DNA from 2 places in the Metabacillus sp. cB07 genome. Region 2 is predicted to be linked to the other one. Evidence: riboswitches for the same ligand, from Rfam matches in the RefSeq annotation. Region 2 holds a riboswitch; the other holds the start of a gene.
The links. A riboswitch is a leader RNA that binds a small molecule or an ion and turns the genes downstream of it on or off. The one in region 2 is predicted to bind S-adenosylmethionine.
Positions count from the first base shown of each region.

Region 1 (15,822 bases), 1.5 Mb from region 2:
AGACTCAGAAACCGCATCAATCAGCAAAAACTGCTGATCCGGATACTTCTTTGCCGCTTTTTCCAAATCTTCCTGAACCATAAACCCAAGTCCAACGACAAGATCATTCCCCTCTTCAACAAGCTCAGTGATCCCTTTTTCATAACTGCCCGTTTTTTCGAGCTCACGGTAATCAAACAAAATCCCAAGTTCATCACGGGACTTGACCAGACCCGCAAACGCCGAATCACTGAAGGACTGATCCCCAAGCCCCACATCCGAGAGCATAATCCCCACTTTTATTTTTTGATCCGCGCTGCTGACTGCCTCACTCTTTCCGCACCCGGCGGCAAGCAGCATGCAGGACGCTATCATGATCAGTATTTTTTTCATTGATGTCTCTCTCCTTAAAAAGTTCTACTAGGAGGTTATCGACGGGTTTTGGGGAAAGTTTATTTTTTTGGGGGGAGTGGAGATTTTTATGGGTAGTATTGAGTGGTGGTATTTTTTAGTGGCACTTACCTCTGAGTTTGGAACTATCAAACGGTGGATTTTACTTTTTGATGGCACTTATCTACGAGATTGGAACCATCAAACGGAGGATTTTCTGTTTTGATGGCACTTATCTACGTGATCGGAACCATCAAGCGGTGGATTTTCTGTTTTGACGGTACTTATCTACGTGATCGGAACCATCAAACGGAGGATTTTCTGTTTTGATGGTACTTATCTACGTGATCGGAACCATCAAACGGAGGATTTTCTGTTTTGATGGCACTTATCTACGAGATTGGAACCATCAAATGGAGGATTTTCTGTTTTGATGGCACTTATCTCCGTGATTGGAACCATCAAACTAAGGATTTTCTGTTTTGATGGTACTTATCTCTGTGATCGGAACCATCAAGCGGTGGATTTTCTTTTTTGATGGCACTTATCTCTGTAATCGGAACCATCAAACGGAGGATTTTCTTTTTTGATGGCACTTATCTCCGTGATCGGAACCATCAAACTAAGGATTTCCTGTTTTGATATCACTTATCTACGAGATCGGAACCATCAAGCAGCGGATTTTCTGTTTTGGTAGCACTTATCTCCGTGATCGGAACCATCAAACGGAAAAATCCTTTTTTCAATGTCACTAATCTTATTTATCTACAAAGTGAGATGACCTCCCGCGCCCTATGTGTTTAAAATGCGCGAACAGAATCTTTCGTATTGTCTTTTTCGATAAAACAAACTTACACCATTCATGTATCTGATCTGTAGTGATCCTCTTTTCCGGGAAGAGAAGCCTGAATTCTCCTATTGCCCGTAATACTGCAGGTAGAAGCGGTTCGGTTGTTTTACAATTAGAGCATATAAAATTCCTTTTATTAAAGAGGGTATACAGCAATAGACATTGGGGACATATAATACCTTTTTCCAACCCCTCAAACCCATACCCCGGCAGCTGCAAAAACGGATATTCTTCCACGTGCGATTCCAACAGTTTTTTGGCTAGCATGTCATGAAAGCCTGTTAATCTGCCCCGCTTTTGATTGAGTTTTTCCGCAAAGCGGTTCAGCTGGGGATAATAAATGATGGGTTGGTCCATTGGAGCATTGTACAGGTGAAAGTTGGGGTTTACAAAGACGACGAATGGTTCGAGGGGGAACTTAATGGTCTTATCCTGGAGAAGCCGCGTGAGCAAGGCTTCGCTTCTTTTGAGCTGAAGCAAAGGGTTTTTCATTTCTTTTTTGGCCGGGGTGGACCATCTTTCTCCTTCTGCGAAGTAATCACCTTCCGAGTTCTTTACATTGAACACGTACGTTTTATCATGCTTGATAAACAGGGAATCAATTTGTACGAAAGATCCGCCGATTTCAAAGAGCAGATCGCTTAACACTATGCCATCCCCTCCATTCTCCTTAAGCCACTGTTCAAAATACTTTTCTCCCTGGAACCCTTTTTCAAGCTGCCGCAAGCAGATGAGAGCTTCTTCATCCAAAACGGATCTGGCGTTCAAACTCCGGTAAATAAGCAATTCCCTGTTTTCCTTTAAGTCCTTCAACTAATAAACATCCCCTTTCATTTTTCAAGTATCATCATAAGACAATTTCATTTTTTCAAATCCATCATAAAACAATTCCCCTCCTCCCGGCAAAAGCCCAAAATCAAATTTTGCCCATAAAAAAACAGCAAACGCATATGCGCTTACTGTTGTTCTTTTTTAAAATAGGTCCAGCCGTCTTCCTGATAAACCTTGCCTGCTTTCATGAGTGAGCCGAGCGCACGCTTGAATGCACCTTTGCTCATGTTGAAGCGTTCTTTGATGTCATCCGGGTCGCTCTTGTCAAAGAAGGGCATGGCTCCTCCTCTTTCTTCCATGTAATCGCAGATCACTTGTGCATCTTCATCCAATGCCTCATGTTTGAACGGAAGGAGAGAAACGTTAAGGGTGCCATCTTCTTTCACATCAACAACTCGTCCTATTACAAGTTCGCCAAGACGCGGCTCTCTTTTGCGCTGGGAGGAGTGGATGAATCCTTTGTAGCCTTCTTCAGTTATGATGAAAGTTCCTGCAATGATGATTCGGTAGACTCTTCCTGTAACGGCCTGATTGTTCCGGACTCCTTCAGCCGGGACGATGTTTTCCTGCATGACATCTTCCGTTGCAAGCTTTGTGAAAAATCTTCCGTTTTTCGTCACTTTCAGGGAACAGTAGAGTTTGTCGCCTTCTTTTGGCCATACACTGACGTAAGCCGGGAGAATATCGTTGTCGACAAGTGCATCTTTTGAAAGGCCAATGTCGACGAATGCCCCCATGTCTTCCCTGACACTGACTACTTCCACCCATCCGAACCGGTCTTCTGATATCGTCGGCTTTTTCATCGTTGCCGCTAGGCGGTCTTCATGGTCAACAATCAGATACACTTCAACCTCGTCCAATTCTTCAATCGGTTCAGTGATTTCCGTTTTGTGAAGCAGCACTCGGTCTTCTCCATCTGTTAAATAATATCCGTAATCTACTTTTTCATCTATTTTAAGCGTCATAAACGTTCCGGGATTCATTTGTTCGTTCCTTCCTTTGCAGCTGAACTGCCGTTAGTTGTTATATCATGTACATTCTACTATAATCTAAGGATAATACAAACTTTTGGGAGGATTCTTATGGCCAAGGACAGTTCGTTTGATATTGTGTCGAAGGTGGATATGCCTGAGGTAACAAATGCCATCACGATGACGATGAAAGAGATCGGTACACGCTATGATTTTAAAGGAAGCAAAAGCAGCATTACGCTTGAAAAAGAGGAGCTTGTTTTAGTTTCTGATGATGAGTTTAAAATGGATCAGCTGAAGGATGTTTTCATTTCAAAACTGATCAAGCGCAACGTGGCGACGCGCAATATTGACTATGGAAAAATTGAAGGCGCATCAGGCGGGACCATCCGCCAGCGTGCAAAGCTTGTCCAGGGTATTGATAAGGACAATGCGAAAAAGATTAACGCGATCATAAAAAATGCAGGACTTAAAGTGAAAACACAGGTTCAGGATGATCAAGTCCGTGTTACCGGCAAAAGCAAAGACGACCTGCAGCAGGTGATTGCAGCTGTCCGCGGTGCGGATCTGCCGATCGATGTTCAGTTCATTAATTTCAGATAAACGCTTGGACCCAGCAGTTTTTCCTGCTGGGTCTTTTTTTATCCGGACTGGGATAAGAATTCCTCATCAATTCAGAAAACTTTTACTTTTCGCACTTGAATCTCCCGAAAAAAACATGTAAATTAGATATAATATCATTTAGCCAATTTCATATTTTTGATTCTTATCTAGAGAAGCTGAGGGACTGGCCCGTCGAAGCTTCAGCAACCTGGCGCAATCCAAGGTGCTAATTCCAGCGATGCATCCATCGGACGATAAGAAGAAGCCGCGCATACTCAAAAGTCTTCTTCTTGGAAGGCTTTTTTCTTTTTTCCATTATCAGCTGTATTTTAGGAGGTTTATAGCTTTGGCACTTTTAACTGACTTGCAGACAAAAATTCTGATCGGGGACGGAGCAATGGGCACCTTGCTTTATTCCCACGGTGTGGACCGGTGTTTTGAAGAACTGAACCTGTCAAAACCGGATGACATTCTGAATGTTCATAAGGCGTATCTTGATGCCGGCGCTGATGTCATTCAGACAAATACGTACGGGGCCAATTATATCAAGCTGTCCAGATACGGGCTTGAAGATGAGGTGCGCGCCATTAACCGCAAGGCTGTGCAAATTGCAAAGCAAGCTGCGGAAGGCACCTCAGCTTATGTTCTCGGCACAATCGGCGGGGTCCGTGCTTTTAAAAAGGGGGCTTATTCGCCAGAAGACCTGCGGCGAAATTTCAGGGAGCAGCTTTATCTTCTGCTGAACGAAGAACCGGACGGCCTCCTGCTTGAAACGTATTATGATCTTGAAGAAATGAAGACGGTTCTCGAGATTGCAAGAAAAGAAACTGACTTGCCGATCATAACGAACATTTCCCTCCATGAAATCGGCGTTCTCCAGGACGGCACTCCTCTTTCTGACGGTCTGTCCCAGCTTGAGGAACTCGGGGCGAATGTTGTCGGGCTGAACTGCAGGCTTGGGCCGTATCATATGCTCTCATCTCTGGAGGAAGTTCCTCTTCCAGAAAAGGCCTTCCTGTCCGTTTATCCAAACAGCAGCCTCCCGACCATTGAGGAAGGCAGACTTGTTTACGGATCCGGTGAAAAATACTTCGCTGAAAGCGCACTTGCTTTTAGAAACCAGGGTGCGAGATTAATAGGAGGCTGCTGCGGAACGACTCCTGATCATATCAGGGCAATGGCTTCTGCTCTTAAAGGACTGCCTCCGGTGACTGAAAAGAAGGTGAAAGCAAGGAAAGAAGAAATCTCTATTGCCTCAGCTGCAGAGAGAAAGTATCCTCCGCTGCAGGATATTGTCAAAGAAAAACGCTCCATCATTGTAGAGCTTGACCCGCCGAAGAAGCTCGGGATTGATAAATTTTTGAAAGGAGCAAAGGCCCTGCAGGAGGCTGGAATCGATGCCTTAACACTTGCGGATAATTCCCTTGCTTCACCAAGAATCAGCAATGCAGCCATGGGATCCATTGTCCAGCAGACTCACGGGATTCGCTCACTGATTCATATCACCTGCAGAGACCGCAACTTAATCGGACTGCAGTCACATTTAATGGGGCTCCACACTCTTGGCTTAACAGATGTTTTAGCCATAACAGGAGATCCGTCCAAAATCGGGGATTTCCCGGGGGCAACTTCTGTTTATGACCTTTCTTCCTTTGATTTGATCAGTCTGATTAAGCAATTTAATGACGGGCTTTCTTACTCAGGAAAACCGCTTGGCGAAAAGACGAACTTCTCTGTAGCCGCCGCCTTTAACCCAAATGTAAAGTATCTTGATAAAGCCGTTAAAAGGCTCGAGAAAAAAATCGCGTGCGGGGCTGATTATTTTATCTCCCAGCCGATCTATTCCGAAAAACAGCTGATTGATGTCTATGAAGAAACAAAACACTTAACTGTACCCGTCTATATCGGCATTATGCCGCTCACAAGCAGCCGGAATGCTGAATTTATTCATAATGAGATACCTGGCATCACCCTCTCTGACAGCATCCGTGAAAAAATGGCCAATGCCGGAGATGATAAGGAAAAATCCTATCAGGAGGGTCTGGCCATTGCCAAAAACCTGATTGATGCTGCGTTTGATCTGTTCAACGGCATTTACTTGATCACACCGTTTTTGAATTATGAACTGACAGTGGAACTAACGAATTATATCCATAAAAAAGAGTCTGAGGCCACCGAAAGGAAGATTACGCATGTCTGATATAAGAAAACAGCTTGAGAAAAAAATCCTCGTTCTTGACGGGGCGATGGGCACCATGATTCAGGACGCCAATCTTTCTGCAGATGACTTCGGCGGAGAACCTTATGAAGGGTGCAACGAATATTTGACTATAACTGCACCTGAGGTCATTCAATCGATCCATGAAGCTTATCTTGAGGCAAAAGCAGATATTATTGAGACAAATACGTTCGGGGCTACGAAAATCGTCCTGGATGAATACGATCTTGGACACCTTGCCTTTGAACTGAATAAAAAAGCGGCTGAAATTGCGAAAAGAGCAGCTGAAAAATACTCAACACCCGAATGGCCCCGCTTTGTAGCAGGTTCAATGGGACCGACAACAAAAACGCTCTCTGTTACGGGAGGAGCCACATTTGACGAACTGATTGAGAACTATGAAGAACAGACACTGGGACTGCTTGCAGGCGGAGCCGATCTGCTTCTCCTTGAAACGAGCCAGGACCTGCTGAATGTAAAAGCCGGCTTTTTAGGCATCAAGCGTGCGTTTGAGAAGACCGGAAAAGAAATTCCCCTTATGGTATCAGGCACGATTGAGCCAATGGGCACGACTCTTGCCGGCCAGGACATTGAAGCTTTCTTTATTTCTCTTGAACATATGCAGCCTCTTTCTGTCGGCCTGAACTGTGCGACAGGACCTGAGTTTATGACAGACCATATCAGGACGCTGTCTGGAATGGCTCATACAGCCGTCAGCTGTTACCCGAATGCCGGCCTTCCTGATGAGGAAGGAAAATACCATGAATCACCGCGTTCGCTTGCGCAGAAAGTGAAAGGTTTTGCAGAACAGGGCTGGCTCAATATTGTCGGCGGCTGCTGCGGAACCACACCTGCACATATCACGGCTATCGCAGATGCTGTCGGCGCACTGAATCCGCGCACCGTCCCGGAACGTGATCCGGCACATACCGTTTCCGGTATTGATCCGCTTATTTATGACGACTCCATGAGACCCCTGTTTGTCGGGGAACGGACCAATGTCATTGGATCAAGGAAGTTCAAGCGCCTGATTGCCGAGGGGAAATTTGAAGAAGCATCTGAAATTGCAAGAGCACAGGTTAAAAACGGAGCACATGTCATTGATATTTGTCTTGCAGACCCTGACCGCGACGAACTTGAAGATATGGAAGCATTCATAAAAGAAGTGACCAAAAAAGTAAAGGCGCCGCTTGTCATCGATTCAACCGATGAAGCTGTCATTGAAAAAGCACTATCTTATTCCCAGGGAAAAGTCATCATCAACTCGATTAACCTGGAAGACGGCGAAGAGCGCTTTGACGCTGTTGTTCCGCTGATTCATAAATACGGTGCCGCTGTTGTTGTGGGAACTATAGACGAAAAAGGCATGGCTCTTACAGCTGAAGAGAAGCTTGATATTGCGGTCCGTTCATTTGACCTGCTTACTGGAAAGCACGGCCTGAGTCCGTCAGATATTATTTTTGATCCCCTCGTTTTCCCTGTCGGCACAGGAGACGAGCAGTACATTGGTTCTGCTGAAGAAACGATTAAGGGCATCCGCCTGATCAAAGAGCGCCTTCCGCAATGTCTGACCATGCTTGGCGTCAGCAACGTATCCTTCGGCCTGCCGCCTGTAGGACGCGAAGTGCTGAATGCCGTCTATCTGTATCACTGTACACAGGCGGGTCTCGACTATGCGATTGTCAACACGGAAAAGCTTGAGCGTTTTGCTTCCATTCCGAAAAAAGAAGTTAAAATGGCGGAGACTCTTCTTTTTAACACAAATGACGAAACACTGGCCGCTTTTACAAATCATTACCGGGGAAAGAAAAAGACAGCCAAAAAACCTGTACAGTCCCTCCCGCTTGAGCAGCGTCTCGCCCAATATGTTGTAGAGGGCACAAAAGAAGGACTGATTTCAGACCTTGAAATCGCCCTTAAGGAATATGATGCACCTCTTGATATCATTAACGGTCCGCTCATGGCTGGAATGGCTGAAGTCGGAGAGCTGTTCAATACAAACCAGCTGATCGTCGCCGAAGTTCTTCAAAGTGCAGAAGTGATGAAAGCTTCCGTCTCCTTTTTAGAGCAGTATATGGAGAAAAAGGATGACAGCGGAAAAGGAAAAATCCTGCTTGCAACGGTTAAAGGCGATGTGCATGATATCGGGAAAAACCTTGTGGATATTATCCTGAGCAACAACGGCTACAAAGTAGTGGATCTCGGAATTAAAGTGACCCCGCAGGATTTAATTACAGCTGTCAGAAAAGAGAAACCGGATATTGTCGGACTTTCAGGCCTGCTTGTGAAGTCAGCCCAGCAAATGGTTCTGACCGCACAGGATCTGCGTGAAGCTGACATTTCTGTTCCGATCCTGGTCGGCGGCGCTGCCCTTTCCAGAAAGTTTGCAGACGGAAAGATTGCTCCGCAATACAGCGGACCGGTGGTGTATGCCAAGGATGCGATGGACGGCCTTTCACTTGCAAACCGAATCCGAGTCGACCCGGCCCAGTTTAAAAAGAAAGAAGTGCGGTCTGAACAGTTTTCTGAAAAGAAACCGACTGCCGCAGTGACAGAACTGCTTGAAAAAAGAGCAGAGCTTGCACCGTCCCCTGTTTTTGTACCTGAGGACTGCAGACGCCATATCATCAAAGATTTCAATCTTCAGCACCTAATCCCTTATGTCAACATGCAGATGCTGATTGGCCACCACCTCGGCCTCAAGGGTAAAGTAAAGGAAATGCTGAAAAACAATGATCCAAAGGCCGTAGCCCTTAAAGAAACCATTGATGAGCTCCTGAAGCAGGGAGAAGCGGAAAAATGGTTTGAACCTGCTGCGGTTTATCAGTTCTTTCCTGCTGTATCAGAGGGAAATTCGCTGCACATTCTGGATCCTGCAACAGAAGAAAAGCTGCAGACCTTTGACTTTCCAAGACAGTCAAAACTGCCGCACCGCTGCATTTCTGACTACGTTCGACCTGAAAGCGGCACAAGAGACTATGTATCCTTCTTTGCTGTTACGGCAGGAAAGAAAGTCAGAGAGATTGCAAACCGATTTAAGGAACAGGGCGACTATTTGAAAAGCCATGTTGTTCAGGCACTCGCCCTTGAGCTTGCTGAAGGTCTTGCCGAGCGGACGCACCAGCTGATCCGTGATCAGTGGGGCTTCCCTGATCCACCGGATTTCACAATGGATCAGCGCTTTTCAGCCAAGTATCAGGGCCAGCGTTTTTCATTCGGCTATCCGGCCTGCCCAAACCTTGATGACCAGGCCAAATTATTTGATCTGATACGTCCTGAAGACATTGGAGTGAATCTGACAGAAGGCTTCATGATGGAACCTGAAGCATCTGTTACAGCCATAGTCGTTGCCCATCCTGAAGCACGTTATTTCAACGTTTTGAACTGAGACTTCTGTCTCAGTTTTTTTTTGCGCAAAAACAAGTGTTTTATCGAGGACTGACAGGGAATATAAACAGCATATCCAACATACTTATCGGATTTTTCACCATACTAAACTTGATAAAAACCTGGAGGGATTGTAAATGAGTCAAAACAGCCAAACAAAAAAAACGATGCCTGCGCAGCATCAGGATGTGCAGCCCGGGCATGAAGATCAGATGAATCCTAAACCCGAGTTTGACAGCCATCAATACAAAGGCAGCGGAAAGCTTTCGGATAAAACAGCGATCATCACAGGCGGTGATTCAGGCATCGGGCGGTCAGTTGCCGTCCACTTTGCAAGAGAAGGCGCAGATGTTGTCATCTCCTATTTGGATGAACATGATGATGCAAATGAAACAAAGCGCCTTGTGGAGCAGGAAGGCAGACAGTGCCTGCTTATTCCCGGAGATATCGGAGACGAGGCTTTCTGCGGACAGGTCGTAAATGAAACCGTCAGCAAGTTCGGCAAAATTGACATTCTTGTCAACAATGCGGCCGAGCAGCATCCGCAGGCTGGTATTGAGGAAATTTCGAAAGAGCAGCTTGAACGCACTTTCAAGACAAATATTTTCTCTTTTTTCTATATGACAAAAGCAGCTCTTCCCCACCTGAAACAAGGAAGCAGCATCATCAACACGTCATCCATCACAGCTTATGCAGGAAACGAACAGCTGATTGATTATTCGGCCACTAAGGGCGCTATTACAACGTTTACACGATCCCTTTCCATGTCTCTTGTGAAAAAAGGCATCCGGGTAAACGGAGTAGCTCCTGGTCCAATCTGGACACCGCTTATCCCTTCAACGTTTGATGCAGAAAAAGTTTCAGAGTTCGGCGCGGATACGCCAATGGGACGCCCCGGACAGCCTGATGAACTTGCACCAAGCTATGTATTCCTTGCAAGCAGCGACTCAAGCTACATCACCGGACAGATGATTCATGTGAATGGCGGGAAGATTATAAACGGTTAATAAGAAAAGCGGAGCCGACCGTTTAGACCTGACAGGCAGAAAAGAAATCCCCCGAAAAGTCCGGTTTTGACTTTTTGGGGGATTTTGTTCTGACGGAGGAGTTGGCTGATGGAGCTGGACACCACGAAAAGCGGAATCGCTCGTTTAGCTCCGGGAGTCAGATAAGGAAGTGGCGGAAAAGGCGCTCTTTGCCTTTACCGACAGTTCCGTTCTGACAGAGGAGCTGAGCGATGGAGCTGGACAATGAAGAAAAGCTAAGCCGACCGTTTAGACCTGTAAGTTACAAAATCTAATAAGTTTAACGCCTGCACTAAAAAGCCCGTGTCCAAAACGGGCTTTTTTCGTGCGTTAAAAATATATATTCTTAAGAAAATGTGCATGTGACCTATACTATTAAGAAAACGCTTACATATACTGTATTAGGAAGGAGGGGATAATGATGGATCGATTAATTTTCTTATTCCTTGCAGCCATTCTTGCAGGCTTTGCTCTAGTTGAACTTCCGCTAGCCGGAACATTCCTTGCAAGCCTAGCACCTTTTACGACAGTCGTTGGCGTTTTAGCAATCTTAGTTTTTTCTTTCGTTTTAATTTTCCACGGCGTCAAAAGCTTATTTAATAAGTAGCTGAATTCAAGGCCGGAGATCTTTTTCTCCGGTCTTTTTTGTGCTGTTTCTCCAATCTCTCTCCGCTTTCTCTCCGTCAGAGAGATCAGCGTGCAGCAGATAAATAGGCTAACATAATTCTCCCTTCCGCATACCCTAAATTTGAGCAAGAGAAAAGCTCACGATTTCATGATTGGAGGAGACACAACCATGAGTAAAGATGGATGCGGCGGCGGATACAATAATGGATTCGCGCTAATTATCGTATTGTTTATTTTGCTGATTATCATTGGTGCTTCTTTTGTCGGCGGCGCTGGTTATGGTCCTGGACCTGGCTACCACTGCTAAGACTGAATGGCTTGCTCAGCAAGCCGTTTTTTCTTTTGGTCAGAGATACTGGAACAAAAAAAGGATGTCCTTTTAGTAAGGAGCATCCTTCTTTCTTCTTATAGTGCGTTCGTCAAAACTTCTGTTAAAACAGGTACAATTTGCTTTTTGCGGGAAACAACGCCTTTAAGCACCGCCATGTTATCAATAAGCTTTACATCGTATGCCTGTTCAACCGCACGTGTTTCACGGCCAAGGGCAATCGCAACGGAATCATTGATTAAGATATCTGTTACGACAAATACGAACAAGTCCAATTCTTTTTCAGCGATAACCGCTGAAACCATCGCTTCGATTTCTTCTTTATGAACAAGAATGTCGTTAGGGTCTACCGCATTTACCTGTGCAATCTCAACTTTGTAATCGCCCATTGAGAATTCTTTTGCATCAAGAGAAATGAGTTCTGATACTGTTTTGCCGCTGAGGTCAGCTCCTGCTTTCAGCATATCAAGACCGTATACTTCCGGATCAACGCCGGCAATAGCAGCAAGTTCTTTCGCAGCTGCTACATCCTGCTCTGTGCAGGTCGGTGATTTAAACAATAATGAATCAGAGATGATGGCAGAAAGCATAAGGCCCGCAATTTCTTTAGGAATGCTAACGCCGTTCTCTTTGTAAATCTTGTTCAGGATGGTAGCTGTGCATCCTACAGGCTCCGCGCGGTAATAAAGCGGATCGCTTGTTTCAAAGTTAGCGATGCGGTGATGGTCAATGACCTCAAGAACGTGCAGCTGGTCAATGTCACTGATGCTTTGCTGGCGCTCGTTATGGTCGACTAAAATGACCTGGCTTGTCTCATTTGCAGCTGTTTCGATCAGTCTTGGGACTTCAACCCCAAATGTATTCAGAGCAAATTCTGTTTCGCCGTTGATTTCACCAAGGCGGACAGGCTCTGCGTTCATGCCAAGCTTTGTTTTAAGATCAGCATACGCAATTGCAGAACAAATCGTATCTGTATCCGGGTTTTTATGACCAAAGATCAATACTTTTTCCATCTGAAAAACTCCTTTATTCTATCTGTTTTTGCTGAATCAGCATACATTCTCTTATTTTAACAGAAAAATGTCTTTAATGGATTGTTGTTTTTATGATCATTGTAAATTCTAAATCGTACCCGTTCCCTTGCGCTCCAGTCACTTGCTTTCCGCGGGGAGCCCCGGGAGCCTCCTCACTTCGTTTGCGGGGTCTCCCGTGCCCTCTTCATCCCGCAGGAGTCAAGCGCCTTCCGCTTCAGTCCACTGGAGTTTTAAACATTCTCTAGTTTATTATGACCGCTTTCCGCCCTCTTTTTCAAGTGGAGGGATTTATCTGCCGGCTGCTTTGTTCACCGGGAAATATCCTGCTTCTTTCAGCGGCTCGAGGTCTTCATCCTCTTCGGCCATTTCAGTGAAGATGAGGTCTTCATCGAGGTCGTACAGAGCTTCGAGCTGCTCTGCTGCTTCTTTGAACCGTTTCATCGAGGCAAGGTAGCATGCTCTGTTATAAAGGCAGAGAAGATCCTCAGGCTCGAGTGCTATTGCCGATTCAACGGCTTCAAGAGCTTCCTTCAGCTTGAATTGATGTCTGTAGATGAGGCCGAGCTGATTGTAGTTGTCGTGGTCGTCAGGACTGATCATCATTGCCTGCCTGATGTGAGCTTCTGCCTGCCTGTACTTTTCCGCTTCCGTATAAAGTCTTGCCAGATGGAAATGTCCCTTTTCCACTTCCGGATCAATCTCCAAAGCCCGTTTAAACGCACCTTCTGATTCTTCAAAGTCTCCGAATTCAAGCAGGGCCATGCCAAGGAGGCTGTAATAGTCTGCATCTTCATCGTCCTCAATCAGTGCTTCAAGGAGACCGCATGCTTCTGACAGGAAGCGGATTGCTTTCTTTTCGCCTGCAGCAGCCGCTTCTTGAACAAGAAGGCCTGCAAGCTTATAGGCAGCGGCAGGTTCAAATGAATGGCGCAGTGACTGCTGCAGCAATTTAATGGCATCTTCATTAAGACCAAGCTGAAGGTTTAGATCAGCAAACCATATGACGGCAGTTATATTTTCCCTGTCAAGCTTTACTGCCTCTTCGTACAGATGAAGAAGGACTCCAAGTTTTAAACTTGCTTTTGAGATGCCTGTAATCCGCTTCAGCCAGCCTTTTTGCTCCTCCGCTTGTTCGAATGCATCCTGCATGTCTTTTAAGTGTCTTTCATAAGAAACGGCTGCCTGCATGTAAATGATGCTTTTTTCTTCTTTTGAAGCCTTCAGTTTTTTCAATTCTCCTTCAAGCTTTTGTATCGTTCTTGTTTCCATCATCAGATCAATCAGTGTGTCATACAGCGTCCTGGTATCAGGGTGGTCAAGGATCAGCTTGAAAAGCAGAGCCTTTGCCTCTTTTGTTTTCCCGCGCCTGATCAGAAATGCTGCATAATGATGCTGAACCTGCAATTGGTCCGGATCAAGTTCAAGAGCCTGCATGAGGTGCTGTTCCTCTTTCTCAGCATTACCGAGTTTTGCATAGACATGTGAAAGAGAATGGTGAAGGAATGCCTCCTCCACTGTTCCTTCAAGCTTCAATAGGTCCTGTTTAAAGGACTCTGCTTCTGCTTTTGTTTCCATTAGATTCAGCAGAACATCTGCCGATAGGCAATAAGGGTCTGCATGAAAAGCAGACAGAAGATATTCTTTTTCTGAAGTCTTATCTTCTCTGCGATTTGCAACAGATGCAAGATCGAGCATCGCCTGTGAATGCTCTGGGTCAAGCTCAAGAACTTTTTTATAATACCGCTCCGCCTCCGCGTACTCCTCAAGCTTAAAGGCAACCTCGCCAAGACGGTAAAACGGAAGAACGTCTTCATCGCAAAGGGCAGCTGCCTGCCTGTATAATTTTCTTGCTTTATCAAGCGAGCCCTGCATTTCGTGGAGATAACCTGAGTGGCTTAAAATAACCGGTTCCCTTATCTCTCCTTTTAAGCGCTCAAAAAAGGCAAGGCCTCTCCGGTAATGCGGTGTTTCAGCAATCATACCTGTATAGATCTCGATCGCCTCTCCGACATTCTCATCTGCACAGGAGATTCCTTTTTCCATATAGGACAAAGCAAGTTCTTCATATGCCTCGTTTTCATCCATATCTCCGCTTGCAGCAAACATCAGTTTTCCGGCGTTAAATAGAAACTCGCTGTCTTGCTGAAAGGAATCATAATGTGACTGAATTTCTTTAAAGAAACGGGCCGTGTCGCCTTCTTCTTTGGAAATGGCAGCCAGAGAGATCCGTGCAAATGCGTCCTTTTCATCAAGTGCGGCCGCCGTCTCATATAGAACCCTTGCCTGTTGATACTCCTCTCTGCGCTCCCGGATTCCGCCTGCTGCATGAAGAAGCTCTGTCTTGTCTTCTGCTGATTCTATTCCCTGTTCAAGAACGAGGAGAGCCTTCTCCTCATCCTCAAAAACGGAATCATAGAGTTCCGCAAGCTCAGTAAATGCTTCTGCTTCAGCAGGATCAAGGGCAGCTGCGGTCTGGAATCCGCGGAGTGCAGCCCGGTATTTTCTAAGAGCAGCGTCGCAGCGTGCCCTTTGGAGCCAGACATACCCGTCATCTTTGTTATCCCTCAGGCATTCATGCAGCAGGCTTCTTGCTTCCTCCGGCCGGTCTGCTTCAAGCAGAAGGATCCCGTGATTGACGATTGTGAAAAGATCCAGGCTGTTAATATCCATTGCGATTTCAGAAAACCTGAGAGCTTCTGCCAACTGGTTTCTGCTGTATGCTGCCATCGACAGGTAGGTCCATAAAACGTGGTCTTCAGGCTCTTTTTTCAAGGCTTCTTTAAAAGCCGAATAGGCTTCATCGTACTTGCCCGAACCGTAGCTGATTCTGCCTTTTGTAAACCAATAGACCCCCGGATATTGGCGGGACTTTGTGCTGTTCAAATAGCTTTCTGCCTGTTCATTGTTTTTTGCGCTGTAATAGGCCATAGCAGCTGTAAGACTGTGGTATTCCGCCTGTTCTTTATGCTTTGAAATGACTTCTGCAGCAGCGCTTAAGATCTCTTCATCCACAGCACCCGGCAAGTATTTCATGATGTAGGCGGAAACGGCCATATGTCCGAGATTCGATTTCAGGAAATCATGATCTTCTCTGCTGAGTTCTTTATGAAAGGTTTCGGTTAAAGTGAAAAGTTTTTCAGACATCTCATGGACGTGGTCAGGGAGAAGGCCGGACAGGTCCCAGTGTTCCACTGGAGAAATGGCAAGCGATAACGCCCCGTTGTTTCCGTATTCGCGCTGGAGATCTTCATACATCAGCTCGTGCGTATATCTGTTGTTTGGATCCTGCACATGAAAAACCTGAAGTCTGTCATCATACCCGACAATCAATTGCACATGTGAGGCCGTAGGGTAATCAATATTAACCATAATGGCAATATCACGGTCCAGCAGCTCTTTAAATACCTCTTCGTTTCCCAGAAAATATGTGCACCGGAATTCTTTTTCTATAAAATAAGCAATCATCTTAGACAGCTTTGATCCGTTTACGGCAAAAATGGATTCGGCAATTTCATCCTGTTTGACGGTTTTCCCGTACATGCTGAAGACCATCTCTGCACAGGCAGGAACGCAATAGTT
Region 1 covers NZ_CP069296.1:953,504-969,325, reverse strand. Annotated here, with positions in the region: gene JOJ89_RS04820 (BMP family lipoprotein) at 1-372, opposite strand, end outside; gene JOJ89_RS04815 (nuclease-related domain-containing protein) at 1,127-2,032, opposite strand; gene JOJ89_RS04810 (CvfB family protein) at 2,176-3,033, opposite strand; gene JOJ89_RS04805 (YajQ family cyclic di-GMP-binding protein) at 3,133-3,624, shown strand; SAM riboswitch class I at 3,785-3,885, shown strand; gene JOJ89_RS04800 (bifunctional homocysteine S-methyltransferase/methylenetetrahydrofolate reductase) at 3,971-5,824, shown strand; gene metH (methionine synthase) at 5,817-9,230, shown strand; gene JOJ89_RS04790 (SDR family oxidoreductase) at 9,367-10,236, shown strand; gene JOJ89_RS04785 (hypothetical protein) at 10,673-10,861, shown strand; gene JOJ89_RS04780 (YjcZ family sporulation protein) at 11,051-11,188, shown strand; gene JOJ89_RS04775 (manganese-dependent inorganic pyrophosphatase) at 11,287-12,222, opposite strand; gene JOJ89_RS04770 (tetratricopeptide repeat protein) at 12,532-15,822, opposite strand, start outside.
Region 1: it holds a riboswitch for S-adenosylmethionine, as region 2 does, so the genes downstream of both, JOJ89_RS04800 (bifunctional homocysteine S-methyltransferase/methylenetetrahydrofolate reductase) here and JOJ89_RS18300 (methionine ABC transporter ATP-binding protein) in region 2, are expected to answer to the same signal.

Region 2 (15,822 bases):
CGTGATGCCATGCTGGTCGTAGTCAGCATATTTGCCTAATAAGAAGTTTAATTCGACGATTTCTTCTGCTGTTGCTTTGAATGAATAGGTATATCTTTTACTTTCCTGTGTTAAAGATATATTTTTCTCAAAGACTCTATTAAATGCCGCGTTTTGAACAACCAATTCCATATCCCGCGGAATTGTCGAACTGGCATCAAATGAGACTACATACTCCTTGTCTTTGAGAAGCTGAAGTCCGGTTTGCTTGAATTGGACAGCCCATTTTTCAGCTCCAGAACCGCTGGCATCAAACTTTGGAATCGTAATTTCAGCTTTACCGTCCTTTGCGCTTATCTCATTGATAAAACTATCATTGCTTTTCCAGCTCCATGCTGACCATGAAGCAAGCTCCTGGCTGAACGAACCGTTCTTTAACGGGAAGAGCTGTTCTGCCGGTATTTGCGGTTCAATGGCGACAGTCACCGTGCATGATGCTGTTTTTTGTCCATCTTCGGTTGTTGCCGTAATCGTCGCTGTTCCATTTTTTACGGCCGTTACAACACCGCTGGCGCTAACTGTAGCCACAGTTTCGTCGCTTGAGGACCATGTTACTTTCTTATTCGTTGCATTTGACGGTTCAACGGCAGCCGATAGAGTTGTTTTCTGTCCTGCAGCCGTTAATGCAGCTTCCGTTTTATTGATTTTTACGCCTGTAACAGGAACTGGTTCTTCTTCCTTCACTTCCTGGTTATACACGCGAACATAGTCTACTTGCATGGAAAGAGGGAAATCATCCGGTGATGGTTCTCTTCCTCCATCAAACCAGCCTCCTAAGGCAAGGTTCATGATGATATAAAAGTCCTGATCAAAAGGAGCGCGCGGATTTTCCCTTGCCGCTGCTGAATACCATTGTTCCTTTGTCACGCTGTAAAAAAACTTGCCGTCAACATACCAGCTAAGGATATCTTCCTCCCATATTAAACTGTAAACATGGTAGTCTGTATCAATTCTTCCTCCGTCAGCAAAGGTCTGTTCACCGGAAAGATACTTATTTAATGGCCATTCATCGCCAAAGTGGATCGCACCGCTTGTCGATCCGGGAACACGTCCTTTTGCTTCCATGACATCTATTTCACCAGAAGAAGCCCAGCCTCCGTATACATCATCATTCGGCAGCATCCAAAGTGCCGGCCAAGCTCCAGTAACGGCGGGAAGCTTCGCGCTGAAATCAATTCTGCCGTATTTAAACGTGAATTTATCCTGTGTCGTGATTTTTCCTGAAGAGTAGGGGGCTACACGGTCCGGATCCTGCGGAAATGTCTTCGGATCAGCGAGCGCCTTTATGTTTAATTTCCCGTCTTCTACAAAAACATTATCCTCACTGTCCGTATAATGCTGAAGTTCATTGTTGCCCCAGCCCCAAGTGCCAGGATCATCATTCAGGTAGTATCCTGTGGAATAATTCCATTTGGATTCATCTAACTCCGTGCCGTTAAATTCATCACCCCAAGTTAGATTCCAGCCTGCAATTTCTGAGTTCTCAGACGTGCCGATTTGGATATCATCTAACTTTGTTTCGTCCGGACGATAGGCATCCGGATTCCCGATGAACTTATACTGAACATAGTTGTCTCCGATTTCTCCGCCTTTTTCTCCATTCAGCGGATAGCCAATACGGAAATCCATGTCCTCCTGAATAGGCTGGAACCAAAGTCCAAAGATGTAATCCACCCAGTATCCCCACTGATTGGCAGAAGACATCCGGTTGTATCCATTGGAAGAATAGCTGAATTTAGTCAAATTGGATTCAAGGATATTGACCCACTCATCATCAACCTTCACTTCATAGACAAATTTATCGACTTCACTTTTGATCGCGGAGCCGCCGTCTATTTTAGGTATAGGCAGGCCGATTGCCCCGTTTTGATCCGCTTCAAAAGTTGATCTGCCGTCAAAATTTGTGATCTTAAAGGAATTTCTAACCGGCACCGTAACCTTCAGCGTGTATTCAACAAACACATCAGGATTTGTTTTGGAAGCCACTTTCACCTGCGTGGTTTCTTCTACCGGATTAAACCAATAGCCGCCCGGACCTTCCCACCAGTTTCCGAAATTCGTATCGTAGATCCATCCGCTTGCTGCATTGTTATCGATTGAAATCCAGTCACCATCCTGCTTTACAAAGAGGGCAATATCATCCTTTACATCTTTAAAGGTAGCCCCGTTGTTAAACCTCGGAAATTCAAACCCGACCCCGCCTGAAGGTGATACATCAAGTGAAGTAGCTCCAGCCGGCGACATGGCTGTAATTGGCTGAGGCACGGCCGGAGTGACGTTTAATGTATACTCAACAAAAACGCCTGGATTTGTTTTGGAAGCCACTTTCACCTGCGTAGTTTCTTCTACCAGATTAAACCAGTAGCCGCCCGGACCTTCCCACCAGTTTCCGAAATTAGAGTCGTAGATCCATCCGCTGTCCGGATTGTTATCAATTGAAACCCACTCATTATTCTGTTTCACAAAAAGGGCAATATCATCTTTTACGTCATTGAACGCCGCCCCATTGTTGAAGGTTGGAAATTGAAATCCCGCACCGCCGTCAAATCCCACTTTAATAGAAGTATCACCGGCAGGAGTCATGGATGTAATAGTCTGCACAGCGGCAGTTCCGGCCTCATTTTTGCTTGGTCCTTCTGCTTGGCCTGTTAATAAACCTGCATTGAATATGAGCATTTGAATGGCCAGTAAAAGAATCAGGATCCTCTTTGCTTTAGGCTTTCTTGTCATGAATTCATCTCCTTATTTCATTTTTTCTTCGCGTGAAACGTTTTGAATCGTTGAATGTCATCTAGTCTTATAGAACTATAGCCTTCACCCCGCAGTTTGGTAACGCTTTCATTTGATTTGACCATTCTATCTTTAATTGCAGTCATTTGTTAGGAAGGAAATTTTGTATAGAGTGCAGATATTTTGTTTTCGGCTTGAAACATAACGTGATTTAAGAGATTCTGAGAAGATTCAGATGTTCTTTGTTTTATGGAAGGGTGAAAAGAGGGAAGTATGACCTAGGATTATTTGTAACATCCAGAGATTTGTGCATGCTTAAGCAGCAACGGTTCTAACTCTTTCTTTGTCTGTGAAGGAGAAGCTGTTTTTTTTCATTAGAGGAGAATGGAAGTTGAATATTGAAATGGTAGAGAAGGTTATAAAAAGTTTGATGTTTTGATAGCTTTAGGAGGTTTCCTTACACTTTCAGTCCAAGTCCATTTGTGGTCAACAGTTGTAGTTTTAGTTGGAAATTCGGGTGCTAAAGGAGAGAAAATCATGATATTTTTATGTATGGGCTATTTCAGCCCTGAAAAAATGAATGCACGGCCAAGAGAAGAAATCGAGGCGGTTATGAGTGAATGCCAGCCTGTTATTGAAAATTTTTATGAAAGCGGCAAGGTGCTTCTTGATGCAGGCCTTGAATCTGAAGTTAAGAGCCTGCGCCGCGTAAACGGACAGGTTCTTGTAACAGATGGTCCTTTTAAAGAAACGGAAGATCTGATCGGCAGTGTATTTGTTTTTGAAGCAGAAAGTATGGATGAAGCAATTAAAATGGCCTCTCTTCATCCAACGACGCAAATCAGCAAAGGGGAAGAATTCGGCTGGCGGATAGAAGTCCGTCCTGTTCATTTCTTTAAGAATGAAAAATGAGCTGCCTTGATAACGTGTAACTGGTGAACAGAATGGAGCTCCCACAGCTGGAACTCCAAACGATTAAGAGAAAGGGAACTCCAATTTCCGTGGAGCTCCCTTTCTTTATTCCTCCTTAAATAGCTCCTCCAAAAACCGCTCCCGGTTTTCCAGAAAGTATTTCGTAATTTGATAGTGATCCGTATCTTCGTACGTCCTTTTTGTAATTTGTTCATCGTCAAAGCTCAGAATGTCAGCATCCGGAAAGCCAAGCAGGATAGGGGAATGAGTGGCAATAATGAACTGAGTGTCTCCGTTTTTCGTCAAATCGTGAAGGACGCGGAGGAGGGTCAGCTGCCTTGACGGGGACAGGGCTGCCTCCGGCTCATCAAGCAGATAAATGGCTTTGCTGCCGAAGCGGTTCAGGAAAAGGGACAAAAACGACTCGCCGTGGGACTGTTCGTGCAGTGATTTTCCTCCGTATGCACCGAAGACATCTCCTGATAAAGGGTCTTCACTGAGTTCTTCAAGATGGGAGGCAAATTGGTAAAAGGATTCTGCTCTGAGAAAGAATCCATTCTTTACTTTAGGCATCCACCCGAGCCGAATATAATCGCCAAGGTCAGACTGCGAGCTCCTCGGATTGTAGAGATGGTGGCTTCCGCCTGCAGTGTTAAAGCCGCACTGATAGGCAATGGCCTCCATCAGAGTCGATTTGCCCGAGCCGTTCTCACCGACAAAAAAAGTAACAGGGCTGGTCAGTCTCAGTTCATCCATACCGGAAATGGCAGGGATGGAAAAGGGATATTTTTTAGAAGAGGGGATATTCTCTTTCAGCAGTTTGATTGATTTTAAGAACATGTACATCACCTGCCTACAGTTTAGCAGATTCAGACAGACAATTTATACTCCCGGCTGCAGCAAAGTTCAATATAGGCGGCTGTTTTTTCTGCAATGACGTCCTTATCAAAATCCATTGAGGCCACATGATAGGAATTCGTGAGGCTGACCATCTGTTTGAAAGGAGATGAGATGGCATGGAAAAGAACATCTGAGCTTGAGGCCGGAACAACATGGTCTTCTTCTGATTTGAAAATCAGGGTCGGACAGGTTACTTCAGACAGCACGGGCTTCGTTGTTTTAATGAGCGTCAGCAGGTTGTGGACGGCTTTAATCGGAACGGCTTCATACGTAATTTCTTCTATATCGTCCGCTTTGATATCCGGTTTTCCTTCTGGAATAAAACGGGGTTCGATCTCGTGCTGAAAAACCTCATAGCCCGGAACACTGAGTGCAGCATTGATGGTGATCAGGCCGTCAATATCCTGGTGTCTGCAGGCAAGGTGAGCCGCTAAAATTCCGCCCATGGACTGTCCTGCAACAAAGATTCTGCGGCACACTTTTTTAAGCTTTTTATAAGCTTCTTCGATATTTTGAATCCAGTCTGTAAAGCAGCAGTCTTCAAAGTCTAGGGGAGTGGTTCCGTGGCCTTTCAGGCGCGGGGCATAAACGGTATATCCCTTTGCGGCCAACAGTTTTCCGAGCTCGCCAACACTTTGGGGAGTACCGGCAAATCCGTGGCACAGAAGAATGCCGATCTCATTTCCTTTATGAAAAAAGCTTTCAGCTCCTGCAAGGACAGGCACATGTTTCGTCGTCATCATCATTTCCTCCCAATCAATTCTGAACTAAAAAACCCTCTCCTGCTTACAGCTGACAAGAGAGGGTTTGTCTTTATCGGCCAAAGCATCGTGCTTTGCTGGTTGGAGCACCTTTCCGGCGTGCGGCGGCTGCTGTGAAGTCATGGAGCCAGATCTCTCGTTCACTCTTGATAGATTATATTTAATTCTTATTGGTTTAGTTGGTTTTAACGATTTTATCATGATGGAGAGATAACTGTCAATCACTTCCTGAAGCAATCCTCTTCACAAAATTGGCTGCCTGGAGTAAAATACTTATATTCCAATCAGACAGGTGGGTTTTAGTGTGAAAACCATTCCAAAACCTTTAGTATTAGTTAATCAATGGGTGATTGTGCTATCCGCTGCAGTATTCTTGATCAGCGGCATGGGCGCTTTTTTACTGGTGCCTCTTACGGCCGGGATTATGGGACTGCTGTTTAAAGTAAACCCGATTATGAAAGCTGCCGGCACCTTTTTGAAAAAAGAGCCTTCAGCCTATATACAGGAAGATTTTGATCAGCAGCAGTTTAATCAGGTAATAGCAGTGATCTGCCTGAGCCTTGGATTTGCCGGATACATGCTTGACTGGACGGTGCTTGCCTATGCGGCGACTATCATGGTTGCCATTGCTGCATTTGCCGCGATTCTCGGGTTTTGCATCGGCTGCTTTATCCGTTTTCAGTGGCAGCAGTATAAATACCGCAGACTTTCTAAGCAGTCCAACTGATTTTTTAAAAAAGTGTTGACTTTCAGAAAATACCGGAGTAAAGTTAGACACATCGAAAATATTGCTTCTTATCACGAGAGGTGGAGGGATATGGCCCTTTGAAACCTCGGCAGCGGACTCTTTATGAGAACTGTGCCAACTCCAGCAGGCGTGCAGCCTGAGAGATGAGAAGAGCGAACGGTCTTTTTTTGCAGATCCAGCCTCTTCCTGTCTTTCAGGGAGAGGTTTTTATTTTTCTTTAAAACTAAATCATGATTTTCTTATCCAGAGAAGCGGAGGGACTGGCCCCATGATGCTTCGGCAGCGGACTTTTGAAAAAGTACTGTGCCAATTCCAGCAGGCGATAGCCTGGGAGATGAGAAGAGAACCGGTGATTTCTTATGCCATGCCCTCTTCTTGTCGGATAGAAGAGGGTTTTTTTATTGCAAAAATACAGGGAGGTTACATAAATGATTGAATTTAAAGGCGTCACAAAGGTATACGGGAGCGGCGGCAATGAAGTGAAAGCTCTTGACGGCATTGATCTGGAAGTGAAAAAAGGGGAAATATGCGGAGTCATCGGTTTTAGCGGAGCCGGAAAAAGCACCCTGATCCGCACAGTGAATCTGCTCGAGCGTCCAACAGCAGGGCAGATCATCGTGGATGGTCTCGACTTAACGGCGCTTTCCAAAAAGGATGTGCGCGGAGTCAAACGGAAAATCGGCATGGTGTTTCAGCACTTTAATCTGCTTAATTCAAAGACAGTCTATGCAAATGTGGCGATGCCGCTGCTTCTCTCAAAGGCCTCGCCGAAAGTTATTAAGGAGCGGGTTGCTGAGCTGCTCTCGTTTGTAGGACTTGAGGACAAAGCGAACCAGTACCCTGATCAGTTATCAGGCGGCCAGAAACAGCGCGTCGGAATTGCGAGGGCTCTTGCTACCCAGCCATCTATTCTTCTGTGCGATGAAGCTACCTCGGCACTTGATCCTCAGACGACAGCTTCGATTCTAAAGCTATTGAAAAAAATCAACGAGGAATACAACATTACGATTCTCATGATCACGCATGAAATGTCAGTCATAAGAGAGGTTTGCGATACAGTAGCCGTGATTGAAGGCGGAAAAATCATTGAATCAGGTTCTGTGTTTGAAGTTTTCTCAAATCCGAAAACGAAGACTGCATCAAACTTTGTCAGCTCTGTTCTGAATGATTCGATTCCTGAATCGGTCCTGAAGCTTGTTCAGGAGGAAAACAGCCAGGCACAGATTTTCAAAATTAATTTTGTCGGCAAATCCTCAGGACAGCCGCTGCTGTCGCAGATTGCGAAACGATTTGACCTCCATATCAACGTGCTGTTCGGCAACATCACGGAGCTTCAGGGGATTCCATTTGGACATTTAATCGTTGAACTTCAGGGAACGGAAAGTGAAATAAAAAGAGCGCTTCTGGTGATGAACCAGGAGAACGTATCAGTGAAAGAGGTGAATGCACATGCTAGTTGATTCTCAGCAAATAATCGATGCTTTAGTCGAAACACTCGCAATGACCGGTTTTTCCCTGCTTTTCTCCACGTTGATCGGCCTTCCGCTCGGCGTGCTGCTGGTCATCACCCGAAAGGGACATCTATGGGAAAATGCCATTATTTTTAACATCCTGAACGGGATCGTGAATCTTTTCCGCTCTGTGCCGTTCATCATTTTGATGGTGGCGATTGTTCCGCTGACGAGATTGATTGTCGGAACCTCAATCGGAACAGCTGCAGCTGTTGTGCCGCTTGTCTTTTACGCAGGACCCTATATTGCCAGATTAATAGAGAACTCGCTGCTTGAAGTGGACCCGGGAGTCATTGAAGCGGCAGAAGCAATGGGTGCAACGCCAACCCAGATCATCTTTAAGTTTATTGTTCCTGAAGCATTAAGCTCACTTGTTTTGAGTCTGACGATTGCAACAGTGGGACTTGTCGGTGCATCTGCGATGGCAGGGGCTGTCGGCGGAGGCGGACTTGGAGATCTCGCGATTACATACGGCTACCAGCGCTTTGACACGGTTGTCATGATCATTACAGTGGCCATTCTTGTTGTCCTTGTTCAGGGACTTCAGACTTCAGGAAACATTTTATCGAAAAAAATCAGAAGACGATAGGAGAGAACAATGATGAAAAAATGGATCATTTTAACACTGATTGCAGCACTCGCCGCTTTTGCTGCGGGATGCGGAAATAAAACAGCTAGCGGAAAAGAAGAGGTGGATGTGAAAATCGGCGTCAGCGGATCTGATAACCGCATCTGGGATTTTGTTGCCAAGAAGGCAGAAAAAGAAGGCATCAACATTGAGATTGTCAGATTTTCAGATTATGTACAGCCGAATCTTGCGCTTTCAGAAGGCGAGCTGGATGCCAATGCGTTTCAAACGATTTCTTACTTTAATGCCTTCAAAAAAGAACACAATCTTGACCTGACTCCTATTGGAACAACGGTCATCGCACCTCTTGGCCTCTACTCGGATAAATACAAATCTGTTGAAGACATTCCGGAAGGCGGAAAAATTGCAGTTCCGAATGAAGCGACAAACATGGGAAGAGCGTTCCTTCTTCTTCAGGCAGCCGGTTTAATTGAACTTCCTGAAGATTTTGACGGAAACGGATCACTTGATAAAATCGTCAAAAATCCGAAAAAGCTTGAAATCGTGCCTGTTGTCGCCGGCCAGACACCGCGTGTTCTTCCCGATGTAGCAGGTTCTATCATCAACAACGGAATTGCTGTTGATGCAGGATTTAACCCAATCAAGGATTCTATTTTCCATGAAGATGACACAGCCACACCTTATATCAACATCATCGCAACACGCACAGAAGACAAGGACCGCAAAGAACTGAAACGCATCGTTGAGCTTTACCAGGAGGAAGACACGGCTGAATTTATTGAAAAAGAATACGATGGAGCCACGATTCCGACGTTTGTCCCTCTAAGTGAAATTGGAGAATAATCATTGAGGAGGAAAGAGCATGAGCACAGCAGTTGTTACGCTTAAAGAGCAAATCATTGATGAAATCGAATCAAGAAAGGCAGAGTACCTGAAAATTAGCCATTCGATTCATGAAAATCCTGAAATCGGCAATGAGGAATACTTTGCTTCAAAGCTCCTTTCCGACTTGCTTGAGTCAGAAGGGTTTACAGTTGAACGCGGAGTCGCAGGACATGAGACGGCGTTTCTGGCCAGGAAGAAATCGCCGCTAAAAAACGGGGCATCTGTTGCTTTTCTGGCGGAATACGATGCGCTTCCGGGACTTGGCCATGCCTGCGGCCACAACATCATCGGCACCGCAAGCACTGCAGCAGCGATTTCCCTAGGCAGACAGATTGACGTAATTGGCGGAGAAGTAGTCGTTTTGGGAACACCCGCGGAAGAAGGCGGCCCGAACGGCAGTGCGAAAGGAAGCTTTGTCAAGCACGGGCTGCTTGAAGGCATTGATGCGGCCTTGATGGTGCACCCATCGAACGCAACGAGAATAACGGGAAACTCCCTTGCGGTGGATCCGCTCGATTTTGAATTCATTGGAAAGCCGGCGCATGCTGCAGTTGCTCCTCATCAGGGAATCAATGCCCTGGATGCAGTCATTCAGCTTTTCAACAGCATCAATGCCCTTCGCCAGCATGTAACGGACGATGTGAAAATTCACGGAATCATCACGCACGGAGGCGATGCCCCGAATATCGTCCCGCACTATGCGAAAGCACGATTCTACATCCGCGCGGCAACAAGAAAAAAGTGCTCAGAAACAACAGAACGCATCAAAGCTGCAGCACAGGGAGCAGGCTTGGCGACAGGCGCTAAGCTGAATGTGATTGCATTTCAAAATGAAGTCGATAACCTGGTGCTCAACCGGACGTTTGATTCCGTCTTTAAAAAGCAGCTTGAAAGTCTCGGAGAATCAGTGGAAACGTCTGAGCGCGAAGGCCTCGGCTCAACGGACGCCGGCAATATCAGCCACGTTGTTCCGACGATCCATCCGTACATCAAAATTGGACCTGATACCCTCGTCGGCCACACAGACGAATTCAGGGAGGCAGCCAAGTCAGAGCAGGGGGACACAGCGCTTTTGCTCGGTGCAAAAGGCCTTGCCCTGACAGCGCTTGAGCTGCTGACAGACCCTGTGCTTCTGGATGAGATTAAGGAAGAATTTAGACAGCGGAAGGAACTTGAGGGATAGGAAGAGACTTAAAGAAAATCATTCAGCCAAAGAAAAATCCGGACTGTAATTAGTTCGGATTTTTTAATGTATATAAAGGGTTCAACAGTTCACCCAGAATGCTGCCACTTTTCGAGTGATGAGACTCTCAAATGTAGTGCCATTCTGTACAGTGCTGCCACTTTTCGAGTGATGAGATTCTCAAATGTGGCGACATTCTGCATAGTGGTGCCACTTTTCGATTGATGAGATTCTAATATGTGGCGCCATTCTGCACAGTGGTGCCACTTTTCGATTGATGAGATTCTCAAAAGTGGCGCCATTCTGCGTAGTGGTGCCACTTTCCGAGTGATGAGAGTCTCAAATGTGGTGCCATTCTGCGTAGTGGTGCAACTTTTCGAGTGATGTTACTCTCAAATGTGGTGTAATTCTGCGTAGTGGTGCCACTTTTCGAGTGATGTTACTCTCAAATGTGGGGCCATTATGCGCAGTACTGCCACTTCTCGAGTGATGAGACTCTCAAAAGTGGCGCAATTCCCGAAAATGCTGCCACCTTTCAATTGATGGTTCCCCATTTTGTCGCAACTCCCCGCGATGTCAAACTTAAACAAAATATTCCTATAATCACACCTTTTTTTTAACTTTTGTCCGCTAAACTAGGTGAATACTTTTACTAAAGAAAGCGGGACAAACCATGAAAATGAAATGGAAAAAAATCATTCGAACTCTTTTTCTGCTGATTGGAGCTGTCATTTTGCTGAGCTTCATCCTTCATCAAGGGATCACACTCTATGAGCAGAAGAAATACCAGGCTCCGGGGCAGCTTGTCGAGGTAGACGGCAGGAGCATGCACGTTTACACAAAGGGGGAAGGGGAACACACGATTTTGCTGTTAAGCGGCCTCGGAACGGCTGCGCCAGTCCTTGATTTTGAACCGCTGGTAAATGAACTGGCAAAGAAGCACAAGGTCGTGGTCGCAGAACCATTCGGCTATGGATGGAGTGATGGGACAAATAAGGCGCGCACAGTGGAAAACATGGTGGAAGAGGTGCGGACGGCGCTTAAGAAAGCCGGCATCCAAGGACCGTATGTTTTGATGCCGCATTCAGTCTCCGGGGTCTACAGCATGTATTATGCCAATGCCTATCCAGATGAAATAGAAGCCATTATCGGAATTGATCCAACCCTGCCAAAGGCTTTTGACTACTTTAATGAAAAGGCTCCGTCGGTTCCTTCGTTCGTTCGTGCTGCATCTGTACTTGGTGCTGCCAGGTGGGCGGCTGTATTCACACCTGAAGACTTTCTGCCCATTGCAGGGGAAGGAACGTATTCAGAGGAGAATCTGAATATGACCAAACGAATTGCCGCATGGAAAAGTTCCAATAAAAACGTCATAGATGAAGCGAATGAACTGAACAGGAATGCGGAAAAAACAGAAGTTATGACGTTCCCGCCGCATGTTCCCGTCATGATTTTTCAAGCGATGGACAAGGACCAAAAAGAGAAGGACGAAAAGATCAAAGCATTTTATGGAGATCAAATGAGTCCTGCGGAGGAACATAAACTTGTTTCACTTACAGGTCATCATTATCTCCACTGGACAAAGTCAGCGGAAATAAGCGAGTATACGACAGAGTTTCTGAAAAAGTAAGGTTACAATTCGGTCTTTTTTCCAAGCAGCTTGCCAATAAGTATGGATTCCCACATGCGCCAAGGAAGAATCCGTTTTAAGAACAGAGATATCCGGACGCCTTTTCCAGCCGGATATCTGAGCTTGGTCAATGAATCTTTTGAACATAGCTTAACAATCAGTTCAGCGACATCAGCTGGATTCCCAAGCTTCTCTTTCCCCTGCTCAAGTTCGTTTTCAATGGCATTCATATACACAAGATACGGTGAATCTTCTATAGAAGATACTTTTCTTCCAGTTGTCCAAATGTTCGTAGAAAAGGAACCCGGTTCAATCAGGGCGACATCGATGCCGAACGGCTTGACTTCGAGTCTTAGGCTTTCGCTGTACCCTTCAAGCGCATGCTTTGATGCTGCATACGGCGAGATGCCCGGAAAGCCGATCAATCCGCTGATGCTGCTCATGTTGATGATTTTTCCGCTCCGCTGTTTGCGCATATGCGGCAGGACCGCCTGGGTAACAGCGATGACACCGAAGAAATTTGTTTCGAACTGGCTTTTATAGTCGATCACCGTTACTTCCTCTCCAAATCCGCCAAAGGCAAATCCGGCGTTGTTGATCAGAATGTCGATTCTGCCGGTCTCTTTCAAATACTCCTTTAAGCCATCAATCGATTCCGGGGACGTGACGTCAAGCTCGAGGACCGTCACTCTTTCTTTGTGTTCTCCAAGCATCCTGAAAAGTTCCGTTTGTTTCTCCGTATTTCTCATAGAAGCGATGACGCGGTATCCTTCCGCAGCAAGTCTGAGGGAAGCGAGCATCCCAAAGCCGCTTGATGCACCTGTAATGAGCACCGTTTTTTCATTCATATGGCATTTCCTCCGTGTAGGCATGTCTTTTCTCCATTATATATGGCGGCAGCAACGAAGGGTTATCTTTCGTATTATTGTCCGAATTGTTATAAAATTTACGGGAGATCCATTTTAGGGAGGATGAGGAAAATGGAAAGACGCGCGTTTGGAAAAACAGATATGATGGTCAGTGTACTTGGTTTTGGAGCAGCGGAAATCGGGTTTTCAAATGCTTCTGAAGAAACGGTGGACCGCCTGCTCGGAACGGCGCTTGATGCCGGATTGAACGTCATCGATACGGCAGAATGCTACAACACAAGTGAAGAACTGATCGGCAAAACGATGTCATCTAGAAGAGATGATTTTTATCTTTTCACAAAGTGCGGCCACACCTCAGGCCTTGACGGGGAAGACTGGAATCCGTCCATGCTTGAAGAATCCATCGACCGAAGCTTAAAAAGGCTCAAAACAGACTATGTTGATACCATCCATCTGCACAGCTGCTCTGAGGATATCCTCAGACAGGGAGATGTCATTGATGTTCTAAAGCGGGCGAAGGAGAAGGGGAAAACCCGCTATATCGGCTACAGCGGAGATCACACGGACGCCTTGTATGCGATAAAAACCGGCGCTTTCGATACCTTTGAAACATCCGTCAGCATCGCCGATCAGGAGGCTGTTGATCTCACCATCCCGGAGGCAGTAAAAAGAGGAATGGGCATCATTGCAAAACGCCCAATTGCAAACGTTGCCTGGAACTACAGCGAGAAGCCTGAAAACGGCTATTACCAGGAGTATTGGGAAAGATTCCACGAGCTTGATTATCCGTTTCTAAAAGGGGAATTGCCTGAGGCAGTAGAAAAAGCACTCCGTTTTACACTTACAGTTCCGGGTGTTCATACAGCCATTGTCGGAACGGCGAAACCGGACAGGTGGATACAGAATGCGAAGCTTGCGGCTAAAGGCAATCTTTCAGAAAAAGAATATAATCAAATAAGAGACCTATATAACCGTGCTGCCAAAAAGGAATGGGCCGGACAAGTATAAGAGGGAGGAAAATTCAGTCTGAAAAGGGACTGAATTTTTTTCGTTTCAGTGAGAGAATGGGAGAAAGAAAACGTCTAATGGGGCAAAGAGGGCAAAATGAGGTGAATGGGATGGACGGACAGGAACTGGAGAGGATGTTCAGCGAATACGGTGACGATGTGCATCACTTTCTTGTCTATTATAAAGGTACGCATGATGTCGAAGATGAGGTTCAGGAAGTGTTTTTAAAAGCATTCAAAAGCAGGTTCCGGGACGAGAGCCATCCGAAAACCTGGCTGATCAGCATCGCAAGAAGACTTGTGATCGACCAGTGGAGGAGAAAAAAATTTCTTGGCTGGATGCCCGGAGTGCGGAATGTGAAAACGCCGGATGAGATCCTGCTTGAACATGAGGAGCTGAGTGAAGCGTACAAAGCGATTTCAGAGCTGAAGGCAGAATACCGCGATGTGATTTTGCTCAGAATTGTTTCTGAGCTTTCGGTAGAAGAAACAGCACATGTTCTCGGATGGTCAAGGGACAAAGTAAGCCGGACGTATTACCGGGCCCTGCAGAAATTAAAGCAAAACCCACGGTTGGAAAGAGGTGCTGAGCTTGAATTATGAGAACATGAAATTCCCTAGAAAAAATATGTCCCCTTCACAAAAACAATTCATTCGTGAACGCATGCAGAGAAGGCAGGCTCCTATTACACTCATGCACCGATTTTTTCAGATAGCTGCTGCCGCTGTTCTGCTCCTTGGCATTGGTGTTTTCTCTGTCTATCTTGCAAATGAATCCGGCAGGAGCGGCGAGCAAACGTACGCAATTGATCTGCCGCAGGGAATGGACATTTTAAAAAGGGAGAAGGGTCTTGAATTCAAGCTGGGCGAGCGCACAGTCGGAGGTGCTGTTCCTAGTTCGACTAAGGAAAAACTAAGTCTTGAATCCAGTCCTGGAATTTTTGAGATAAAGGAGATCACGAACCTGGCCTATCCTGCTGAACGATTGCTTCAGCACGTAAAGACGATGACCGCCGTGCAGACCTATCATTATTTTCTTGAACTTGAAGACGGGGCGCTTGTGCGTGTTTACTTCCATACTCCTTATGTAACAGAAGAGCAGGCAGAGGAAGCAATGAAGACGTTTCGGGCAGGGGACTGATTGACGCTCTCCCTGCTCTGAATGACTTACTTGACATTGCATTTAGAAAAATGTTAATTTGTATATGCAAATGAAAAAAGGAATGATGCAGATGAACGAAGAAGAACAAGTACTCATGCACTGCTTGTATTTTACAGCGAGCAGGTTTGCTCGAAACATGACAAAGCTTGCTGAAGAGGTTTTTGATGCAGGTGACCTGGCGCCATCATACTTGTACTTAATCATGACCGTTAAATTCCATCCCGGAATTACTCAAAAAGAGCTGTGCAAAAAGCTTTCCATTGCGCCTTCCACAAGCACCAGATTTATTGATAAGCTTGAGAAGCAGGGGCTTGTAAACCGGAAAGTAAGCGGCAAGCAGTCTTTCATTTCACTTACGAGTGAGGGAGATAAAATTTATACACAGTTCCGGGCATCTCTGAAGGATCTGTTTCAGGAATACTCGGCTGTTCTAGGAAAAGAATTCAGCCTGGAATTAAGCAAGTCACTGCATGAGGCGAGCAATAAACTAGAGAAAAGAACGTAAATTTTTTTTTGGTATTCATTTGCATGTACAACTATATTTTTTTGCTTATTCATTTGCATATACAAATATAAAGTGCAAAGGAGATAGAAATATGAATGAAAATGTCCTGCTTGTGGTTGGAGCCGGCAAAGGAATCAGTTTGAGCACGGCTCTTGCATTTGGGAGAAAAGGATTTAGGGTGGCGATGATCGCACGCCGAAAAGAAGCTTTGGCGGATTATCAAAGAGAACTGGAAGCTCATGGAATAGAGGCTAGAGGATTCAAGGCAGATATCGCATCCGAATCTCAACTTAAGTCCGCCATTTCAGATGTTATCCATGCTTTTGGCAAGGTGGATGTTCTCTTGTACAATGCGGCTGCAGGAAAGCCGGGAAAACCGACGGCCCTTGAC
Region 2 covers NZ_CP069296.1:3,557,696-3,573,517, reverse strand. Annotated here, with positions in the region: gene JOJ89_RS18325 (Ig-like domain-containing protein) at 1-2,769, opposite strand, end outside; gene JOJ89_RS18320 (YciI family protein) at 3,307-3,681, shown strand; gene JOJ89_RS18315 (AAA family ATPase) at 3,787-4,521, opposite strand; gene JOJ89_RS18310 (alpha/beta hydrolase) at 4,551-5,327, opposite strand; SAM riboswitch class I at 5,392-5,498, opposite strand; gene JOJ89_RS18305 (DUF4395 domain-containing protein) at 5,647-6,069, shown strand; SAM riboswitch class I at 6,135-6,240, shown strand; SAM riboswitch class I at 6,327-6,431, shown strand; gene JOJ89_RS18300 (methionine ABC transporter ATP-binding protein) at 6,519-7,550, shown strand; gene JOJ89_RS18295 (methionine ABC transporter permease) at 7,540-8,190, shown strand; gene JOJ89_RS18290 (MetQ/NlpA family ABC transporter substrate-binding protein) at 8,203-9,033, shown strand; gene JOJ89_RS18285 (M20 family metallopeptidase) at 9,053-10,258, shown strand; gene JOJ89_RS18280 (alpha/beta fold hydrolase) at 10,932-11,888, shown strand; gene JOJ89_RS18275 (SDR family oxidoreductase) at 11,891-12,736, opposite strand; gene JOJ89_RS18270 (aldo/keto reductase) at 12,869-13,765, shown strand; gene JOJ89_RS18265 (RNA polymerase sigma factor) at 13,876-14,367, shown strand; gene JOJ89_RS18260 (hypothetical protein) at 14,357-14,905, shown strand; gene JOJ89_RS18255 (MarR family winged helix-turn-helix transcriptional regulator) at 14,997-15,431, shown strand; gene JOJ89_RS18250 (SDR family NAD(P)-dependent oxidoreductase) at 15,523-15,822, shown strand, end outside.